Regions from separate parts of the Paraburkholderia sp. GAS32 genome, predicted to be linked through region 1. Evidence: riboswitches for the same ligand, from Rfam matches in the RefSeq annotation. Region 1 holds a riboswitch; the other holds the start of a gene.
What was found. A riboswitch is a leader RNA that binds a small molecule or an ion and turns the genes downstream of it on or off. The one in region 1 is predicted to bind manganese.
Positions count from the first base shown of each region.

Region 2: it holds a riboswitch for manganese, as region 1 does, so the genes downstream of both, P3T25_RS42195 (TMEM165/GDT1 family protein) here and P3T25_RS11430 (sodium:calcium antiporter) in region 1, are expected to answer to the same signal.

Region 1 covers NZ_JBNPVS010000007.1:172,268-176,261, reverse strand. Annotated here, with positions in the region: gene P3T25_RS11435 (HAD family hydrolase) at 1-645, shown strand, start outside; gene P3T25_RS11430 (sodium:calcium antiporter) at 715-1,725, opposite strand; yybP-ykoY riboswitch at 1,826-1,997, opposite strand; gene P3T25_RS11425 (NADP-dependent oxidoreductase) at 2,162-3,181, shown strand; gene P3T25_RS11420 (hypothetical protein) at 3,241-3,543, opposite strand; gene P3T25_RS11415 (helix-turn-helix domain-containing protein) at 3,639-3,994, opposite strand, start outside.
Region 2 covers NZ_JBNPVS010000059.1:41,956-45,949, forward strand. Annotated here, with positions in the region: gene P3T25_RS42195 (TMEM165/GDT1 family protein) at 533-1,123, opposite strand; yybP-ykoY riboswitch at 1,138-1,320, opposite strand; gene P3T25_RS42200 (FUSC family protein) at 1,600-2,682, opposite strand; gene P3T25_RS42205 (hydrolase) at 2,724-3,305, opposite strand; gene P3T25_RS42210 (TetR/AcrR family transcriptional regulator) at 3,376-3,994, shown strand, end outside.

The DNA.
Region 1 (3,994 bases):
CTGGCGGCGGCGCATGCCGGCATGACCAGCGATCAATTCGCCGCGCTCGTGCACGAATGGTTCGACTCCGCGAGCGACCCGCGCTTCAATCGCCCGTACGCCGACCTCGCTTATCAGCCGATGCTCGAGTTGCTCGCCTATCTGCGCGCCAATGGCTTCAGGACCTATCTGGTGACGGGCAGCGATGTCGAGTTCGTCCGTGACATCGCGCAGCGCGTGTACGGCATTCCGCCCGAGCAGGTGATCGGCAGCACCGTCAAATACAAGTACAACCAGACGAACGGCGCAGTGTCGCTGACCCGGCTTGCGCAGGTCGACAATCTCGTCGATGGCGCGGCCAAACCGCTTGCCATCGACCGCGTGATCGGCCGGCGTCCGGTGATCGCGTTCGGCAACGCCGACGGCGATGTGCCGATGCTCGAATGGACCTCGGCCGGCGACGGTCCGCGCCTCGCGGCGCTGCTGCATCACACCGACGGCGAACGGGAGTACGCGTACGACCGAACGGCGAAAAGCGGCAAGCTCGACAAGGGGCTGGACGAAGCCAGCGGGAAAGGCTGGCTCGTCGTCGATGTGAAGGATGACTGGAAGACGGTGTTCAAGACGGATAGCACAGCAACGGCTGCGGCGGCGCCGTCCAATTAAGGGCGGCTGGTTGGGAAGGCCGCGCTTCGGCGGCTTTTGTCGCGGCCTTCCCGGTCTTTCGTCACTCGCTCAGCGGCTCAGCGTGATCGCCAGATAAGTGGCGTAGAGCACGCCGCACACCAGCAGCGCCCACACCGGCACGCCGCGCGCACGCACGTTGATCCGCAGCCACGCGGCGGCAGCGAGCGTGATCACGATACCGGTCACCACTTCGATACGCGGCGCCCACGGCGTCAGCAGAATCCCGATTGCGGGCAGCAGCGTGCCCTGGAACACCATCGCGCCGGTGATGTTGCCGAACGCCAGCGTGTCCTTGCCACGGCGAATCCACAGGATGCTGTTGACCTTCTCCGGCAACTCGGTGGCGATCGGAATGATCAGCAGCGACAGCAGCAGCGGCGAGACGCCGAGCACTTGCGACACGCCCCGCACACCGTGGATGAAGCCTTCCGCGCCCCACACCAGCAACGCAACCGCCAGCGCCAGTTGCACCGCGATGGTCGCGAGATTGGTGGGCAAGCCAAGACGCGACAGCAGCATTCTGCCCGGCGCTTCAGTGCCGTGACCGGCGTCGACCAGTTTGTTCGATGCACGGAACGTCATCACCACATACGTGATGTACACACCGACCAGCGCCGCGCTGAACAGCCCCCGTACGATCATCTCTTCATGCGGCACGTACATCGCCGCGGCCGCCAGCACAAAGGCGCACAGGAAGTAGTTCAGATCGCGCGTGAAACCCGTGCGTTCCGGCGTGACCCAGCCGCCGGCACCGCGCGAACCGAGAATCGCCAGCGTCATCAGGAAAGTGGAGAGGGTGGAGAGCATGAGCGGCGCGCCGAGAATCGCGCCGACGCCGATCTCCTGATTGACCGCGCTATCGGTCGTGCCGCCCGCAATCGCGAGCAGCGGGACGAGGGTTTCGGGCAGGGCGGTACCGACCGCCGCGAACAGCGAACCCGTCACGCCCTCGGAGATTTTCAGGCGCTCGCCGAGATGCTCGAGGGCATTGGTGAAGAGCTCGGCCGACACGAGAATGACGACCAGCATGATGGCGAGTTGGAACAGGAGACCGGTCATGCGCGCCTCACTGCAAATGCAAAGGGGAAGCGGCACAACGGACCGGCAAGTGGGGAGACTGGCAGGGCACAACGATGTTTCACAGGGCAACTCCGCGGTCGGACGAAAGTAACGAACCAATGACGCACCGCGCCCCGTCCGACCAGAACGAAGCAGTGCGCCAATGGTCTCGCCAAACCGACCCGGTCGAACGCGCCATGACCCGCAGGTCAAGTATGTTGACGCGCTCTCCTTCAATGGATGAAGGAAGGCTACTCCCCAGTGACCGGAGGATTCTAGCGGGACGGGAGGCTTTCAACAAGCTTGGAATCGGGCGCGTGCGCCGGCGCCCTCTGGTTTTGCTACGGCCGTCCAGTGATGCGACATCAGCCTCGCAAGCGTGCGATGGCCCCACTGGTAAGATCACTCACCGTCTACGACCGCAGTGAGTGTTCACATGAGTTATCAAAACCGCCAGTGGTTTTACGTCAAGCGTCCTGAAGGACGCGTTGGCGATGAGCATTACGAGTTACGCGAAAGCGAACTCGACGACAAATTGTCATCCAATGAGGTTCTCATCCGGGCGCGCATTATCAGCGTCGATCCATACATTCGCATCCAGCAGCACGAACGCAATACCTACGATGTGCCGCATCCACTCGGCATCGTGCAGCGAGCGGGCGTGGTGGGTGAAGTGGTGGCGTCGGCGAGCCCGCTGTTCAAGCAGGGCGACTGGGTGTCGGCCTATAGCGGCTGGCAGTTGTATGCCAAGTGCCATCACAGCGAACTGACCAAACTGGACCCCGCCGCGGCGCCGGTTTCGACCGCGCTCGGCGTGCTCGGTATGCCGGGACGCACTGCGTGGTTCGGTTTGATGGAAGCGGGCAAGCCGCGTCCGGGCGACACGCTGGTCGTGTCCGGTGCGGCGGGCGCAGTCGGCTCGCTGGTCGCGCAGTTCGGCAAGCGCGCCGGATGTCGCGTCATTGGGATAGCGGGCGGTCCGGACAAGTGCGCGTTTCTGACCGACACGCTGAAGCTCGACGGCGCGGTCGACTATCGGGCGCATCCGACGCTTGAAGGCTTGCAGTCAGCGCTGCAGGCGGCGACCGGCGGCGTCGATGTCTATTTCGACAACGTGGGCGGCATGGTCACAGATGCGGTGATTCCGCTCATCAAGCGCCGCGCACGGATCGTGATCTGCGGCGCGATCGCTCAATACGACGGCGGTCTCGACACGCCGGACCTCGCGCCGCGCTTCCTGCAGCACATGCTGTTTCAGCGCGCGACGATTCAGGGGATTCTGGCGCGCGATTTTACGCATCGGATGGATGAGATGCTGCAGACGGTTGCGCCGTGGGTGAAGAACGGTGAAATCGTTTATCAGGAGACTTACGTCGATGGGTTTGACGCGTTGCCGAACGCGCTGAATAGCCTGTTTGAGGGGAAGAATCTTGGGAAGCTGCTGGTGAGGGTATGAAGGTGTGAGTTCCTGAACGACAACCCCGACGCTGGCCGGGGTTGTCGTTTGTGGATTGTTTATTTCCGTTTGCTGCGTCTTTGCAGCATGGCCTCGGTCTCTGGCGCGGTCATGTACCTGCCGGCAACTCTGTAGTCATAGTCCGGGGTGATGGTGATCTGTCCGAGCCGGTAGTCAATGATGAACCGGACCTGGTGTCCGGGCAGGAAGCCGGCGTGTTCGAGCATGGCATCGGTAACCTGCATCCAGGGAAAGGCAGTATGCTTGCCGCGTTCGTGCGTGCGGTCTGCTTCAAGCGCAACGGAAATGCGCGTGACGTGTTCGTCGCGTGCGCGACGTGGTTTAAGATTGGCATCAGCCATGGTCAACTCCTTCGGTGAGTTGGTGGTGGTCAGCGGGCCGTATGGGTTGCCGCCCATGCGGCCCGCGCTTCTTCTACTGCATCAAATCTCCTTCCTTACCGCTGGCTCTGTGCCAGCACCGTATCAAGCATCTCGGACACGAAGCGTTGCCGCGCCTTCGGTAGCCGGCTGATCGCCTCGATCTGCTGTTGCAGCTTAGAGGACGGACCGCGTTTGCCGTCTGGGGTGACGTTCTGCCCCAGCAGTTCATCGGATGAAAGCCCAAGCGTTCTGGTCAACTCCGGTAGCAGTGAGGCGGGCAGCCGCAGCCGCCCACCTTCGTAGTGAGCGAGGGTCTGCTGGGCAATGCCGAGCTGCTCGGCGAGTTGCTGTTGGGTGAACTCGTGGGCCTTGCGAGCGCTGGCGATACGCGCGCCCAGCGCCTTGAAAAACTGTTCGTCCTTTGGGTTCA
Region 2 (3,994 bases), on a different contig from region 1:
ACGCAACGCTATAGCGAGCTTCCTCGAAAGCCTTATCCGCCTCGTTGGCAGCTTGCGCGGCGAAACCGGCACTCAAGCTTTCATACGCTCCCCAGAAGGCCAGGAGCGGCACGCTCAATAGAACGAGGACGAGACCAAATACGGCGGTGCGCCGCGCGGGGGGCACATTCGACGACGTCTGCTCAACTCGGTCTTCTGCTGCGTTGCGTCGCCACAGATATCGACGCCTTTGGGTGCCTTTCTGTCTGGTCACGATTGCTCCGATGTGGAACGGCACGTCGACGAGGCGCCCTGTTCGAGCAGGTTGGGCGGAAGGAAACTGAAAGTGTCAGTCTTCCCGTAGACGGCGTGCGTATCCGGAAGTCGTGATCCGAAGCATCGCTCAGTTCTTTCGTTGACTTCGAACCGAGTAAACGACGGACGACTCCGATCCCGGTCCACGTTTTGTCGGACCACCGCATATTAACGGCACGCTCGGGTTTTTTCTAAAGGTCTCGCGTTGGTGGAGTGCGGTGCGCGCGTCAGCCGCGAACTAGAACAGCGGATGCGCTTGCGGGTACAGCGCGGTCCTGAGGGCGAGGCCACCGAGGACAACGAAGATAATGGCGGCCAGAATGTGGACCGCCTTTGTTGGCAGGCGGTCGGCGAATTTGTGTCCCAGGTAGATGACGGGCACATTGGCCAGCATCATGCCGAGTGTCGTACCCGCAACGACGCCGAAGAACTCATGAAAGCGTGCCGCCAGGGCAATCGTGACGATTTGGGTTTTGTCGCCCATCTCGGCGAGAAAGAATGTGAGCGCGGTTGTGCCGAACACACCCATCGAGTTTTTCGTCAAAACCGCATCGGCGTCGTCCAGCTTGTCCGGAACGAGAATCCACACGGCCATCACGGCGAATGACGCGACAACCGCCCAATTCAGAATGCCCGGACTCAGAACGCTCGCGAGCCACGCGCCGAGTGCGCCGGATGCACCATGGTTGATGAGGGTAGCGGCAAAAACACCGAGGATGATGGGAATGGGCTTGCGATATCGCGCTGCCAATACCAGGGACAGAAGTTGAGTCTTGTCGCCGATTTCAGCAAGGCCGACCACACTGGTCGAAATGAGGAAGGATTGCATGGGGTTGTTGTACCCGGGCCGCGCAGAAAGAACGCGATGACACGCATTCCGGCGACCCGGTTAGGTCGGAATGCGAGTCATCGGTCTTGCCAGGCATTTAGCTGCGCACGCCATAGCGGGTCTCTCGACTCGCCAAGTATGTTGACGTGCGCCCTCGAACATCGCGTTCGAGGCGGCTACTCCCCAATGAGCAGGCGCGATTTTATCGCGCCATGCGTTGCAGAAGCAAGTCGCCACTATAGCGCTTTGCGCGGTTGAGCATTGCTGCGAGCGCCGATTATTACGAATGCCTTTCGGGTTCGATGTGCTCGCCCCTGTCTTTGGGGAATAACCGGCTTCTACCCAGAAGCACCTGCGTCAACTATTCGACGGCAGCAGCGATCGGAATCGGCACTACCATACTTGCTGAACACCATGAGATCTTCAGCTAAACGTCGATCGTGCGCCCCTAATCAGAGGCGACTGCGCAGTCCCGCTCAGTCTTGCCGGGGTCTTGGGGCGTCACACGTCGAGCGGCACGTGTCTTTCATGTGCGCCGCAATGGCGGATGCCGTGAGCGCACACAGCAGCCCAATGGCGCTGCCGACTGCCACGTTCAGCAGGCGTTCGCCTCCAAAAATCCACGGCTTTCCCGCTAATACAAAGGCTATTGCCGCACAGGCGCACCGGACACCGAATGCGAGCGTGTACGGACGAATGCAGATGAGCGTCAGCATTGCGGCGAACACAACGAGCACACGCATAAATAACGCATGAGGGATCATCAATCCGACAACCACTCCGAAGGAAACGCCGACAACGGCCCCGGTGAGCCGGCTGCGAAACTTCTGCCGGGCGCTTGCTGCATTTCCGGTAACGACGCTGGCGGCCGACCAGATCATCCACTGACCATGATCGACGTGCCGCCATTCGACAAGTACGGCAGCGCAAGCGACCGCGAGCGCGACGGTGATCATCAGCTCGATATATGCGTTGCGCTCGCTGTTTGGGGAGAGGCGAGTCCACTTTGCGAAATGCGCAAGAGTCGGCTGGCCGGTTTCACGCGAGCGGAAGTGCTCGACTGACGCTAGGAGCAGGATCGGCAACGCGGCTATCAACAGGAACGGCAGGACCTCAACGCTCCGGGTAATAAGCGCCTGCCGCGTGACGCCTTCCCCACTTTCGCAGGCAAGATACAGCGAGGGAATGAACGTGAAATTGCCGAGCGGGCGCAAGGCACTGCCGCCCGCGGTCACCAGCACGGATCCCATGCCCAGCAGGACTGTGGCTACGACAAAGAGCAGCGGGTGCGCGAGCGACGCCATCAGGATCATGAAGCCCGCGCTGATCGCCAATGCGTGCGCGAATACGCTGAGCGGCGCAAGCTGCGAGTGGTCGAGCGCGATGAGCATCGCGACCGGCACGATTGCAGCGGTAAGCCACTCGGATCTGCCCGATATGACTGCAAGGAGGAGCAGCGGGACGAGCGCAAACATGGCGCGACCCAACGCCCGCATGTCGAACACGGTTTCGACGCGGCGCAAGAGCGACGAAGCTCCCGTGTGACGTTCGCTGCTCATCGTCTCTCTCCGGCCACGCTGTGCTTGTCCATCGGGCGTCATCAGGCTGCGAGCGCCTCGAGTACGTCGACGGATCGCCGCACGAGACCGAGCCTCGGGAAGATGTAATTCAGCGACGCATGGTGATGCTCGGGCGCGCCGCAGCTCATTGCGTCCTCGACGAGCACCAGCGAGTACCCGTGCTCGTGCGCGGCGCGAGCCGTCGACTCGACGCCGATGTTCGTCGAAATCCCGCCCAGCACAATGGTTTCGACGCCGCGACGCCGCAATTGCAGGTCGAGCTCGGTGCCGTAAAAAGCGCTCCATTGGCGTTTCGTGATCTTGATGTCGCGCTCCTCCACCGCCAGTTCAACGGGAAAGTCCCACCAGTTCGAGGGCAGTCCGCCGGGGGGAAGCGCGATGGGCTGATCGATGGGCTGCTTCAGTGCATCGCCGAAGTCGGCGCTCCAGCCCACCCGGACCAGGACGACCGGCGCGTTCACTTCCCGGAAGCGCTTTGCGAGCGTTGCCGCGGTAGCCACCACGGCTGCGGCGGGTCGGGGCGCTTTCCCGAATCCGAGAATGCCCTCCTGAAGATCGATCAGAACGAGAGCGGTAGTCTTGGGGTCAAGGTTTTGCAACATGATGGCCTTCCATTGAAAGCGGCGAGCCGCTGGTGTATTGTGAGGGGGTGCTCACAAACAGTATATGAGAATGGCCTCACAAAAGTCAACGCCGAATACGGGCGAGGCGAAGGCGCCGCGCCGCGCCCGCGGACACGCGCGGGTGGCGTCGTTGCTGGAAGCCGCAAGCGCGGAATTCGCCGAAAGGGGGTACGAAGCAACGACGATGACAGCGATCGCCGCGCGCGCGGGGGCGTCGATCGGTTCGCTTTACCAGTTCTTTCCGACGAAAGAGCAGGTCGCAGGTACGCTGATCGAGCAATACGTGACCGAGCTTGAAGCAGCGTTCGACCGGCTGAGCGAGGAGGTGCCGTTGCTTGATGTATCGGTCGTTGCGGGCCGACTGACGACGTTTTTCGTGGCGTTTCGCACGACGTACCCCGCTTTCGTGGTGCTGGTCGACGCGCGTGATGTCGCATTGCCCGGCGCCACTGGGGTACGCGAAAGATTGCGCAAAGGAATCGCATCCGTGCTGGCTGCCCTCGCGCCACGATTGTCCGTGGAAGAAGCATTGTTCCGGTCCGTGGTCGTCCAGCATCTTATGAAGGCGGCCGTCACGCTGAGTTACGATGCGAGCGTGGTTGACCATCACGCGGCGATGCTGGAGTTCCAGCGCGTGGTAGAGCACTACCTTGAGGACGTGATGGAAG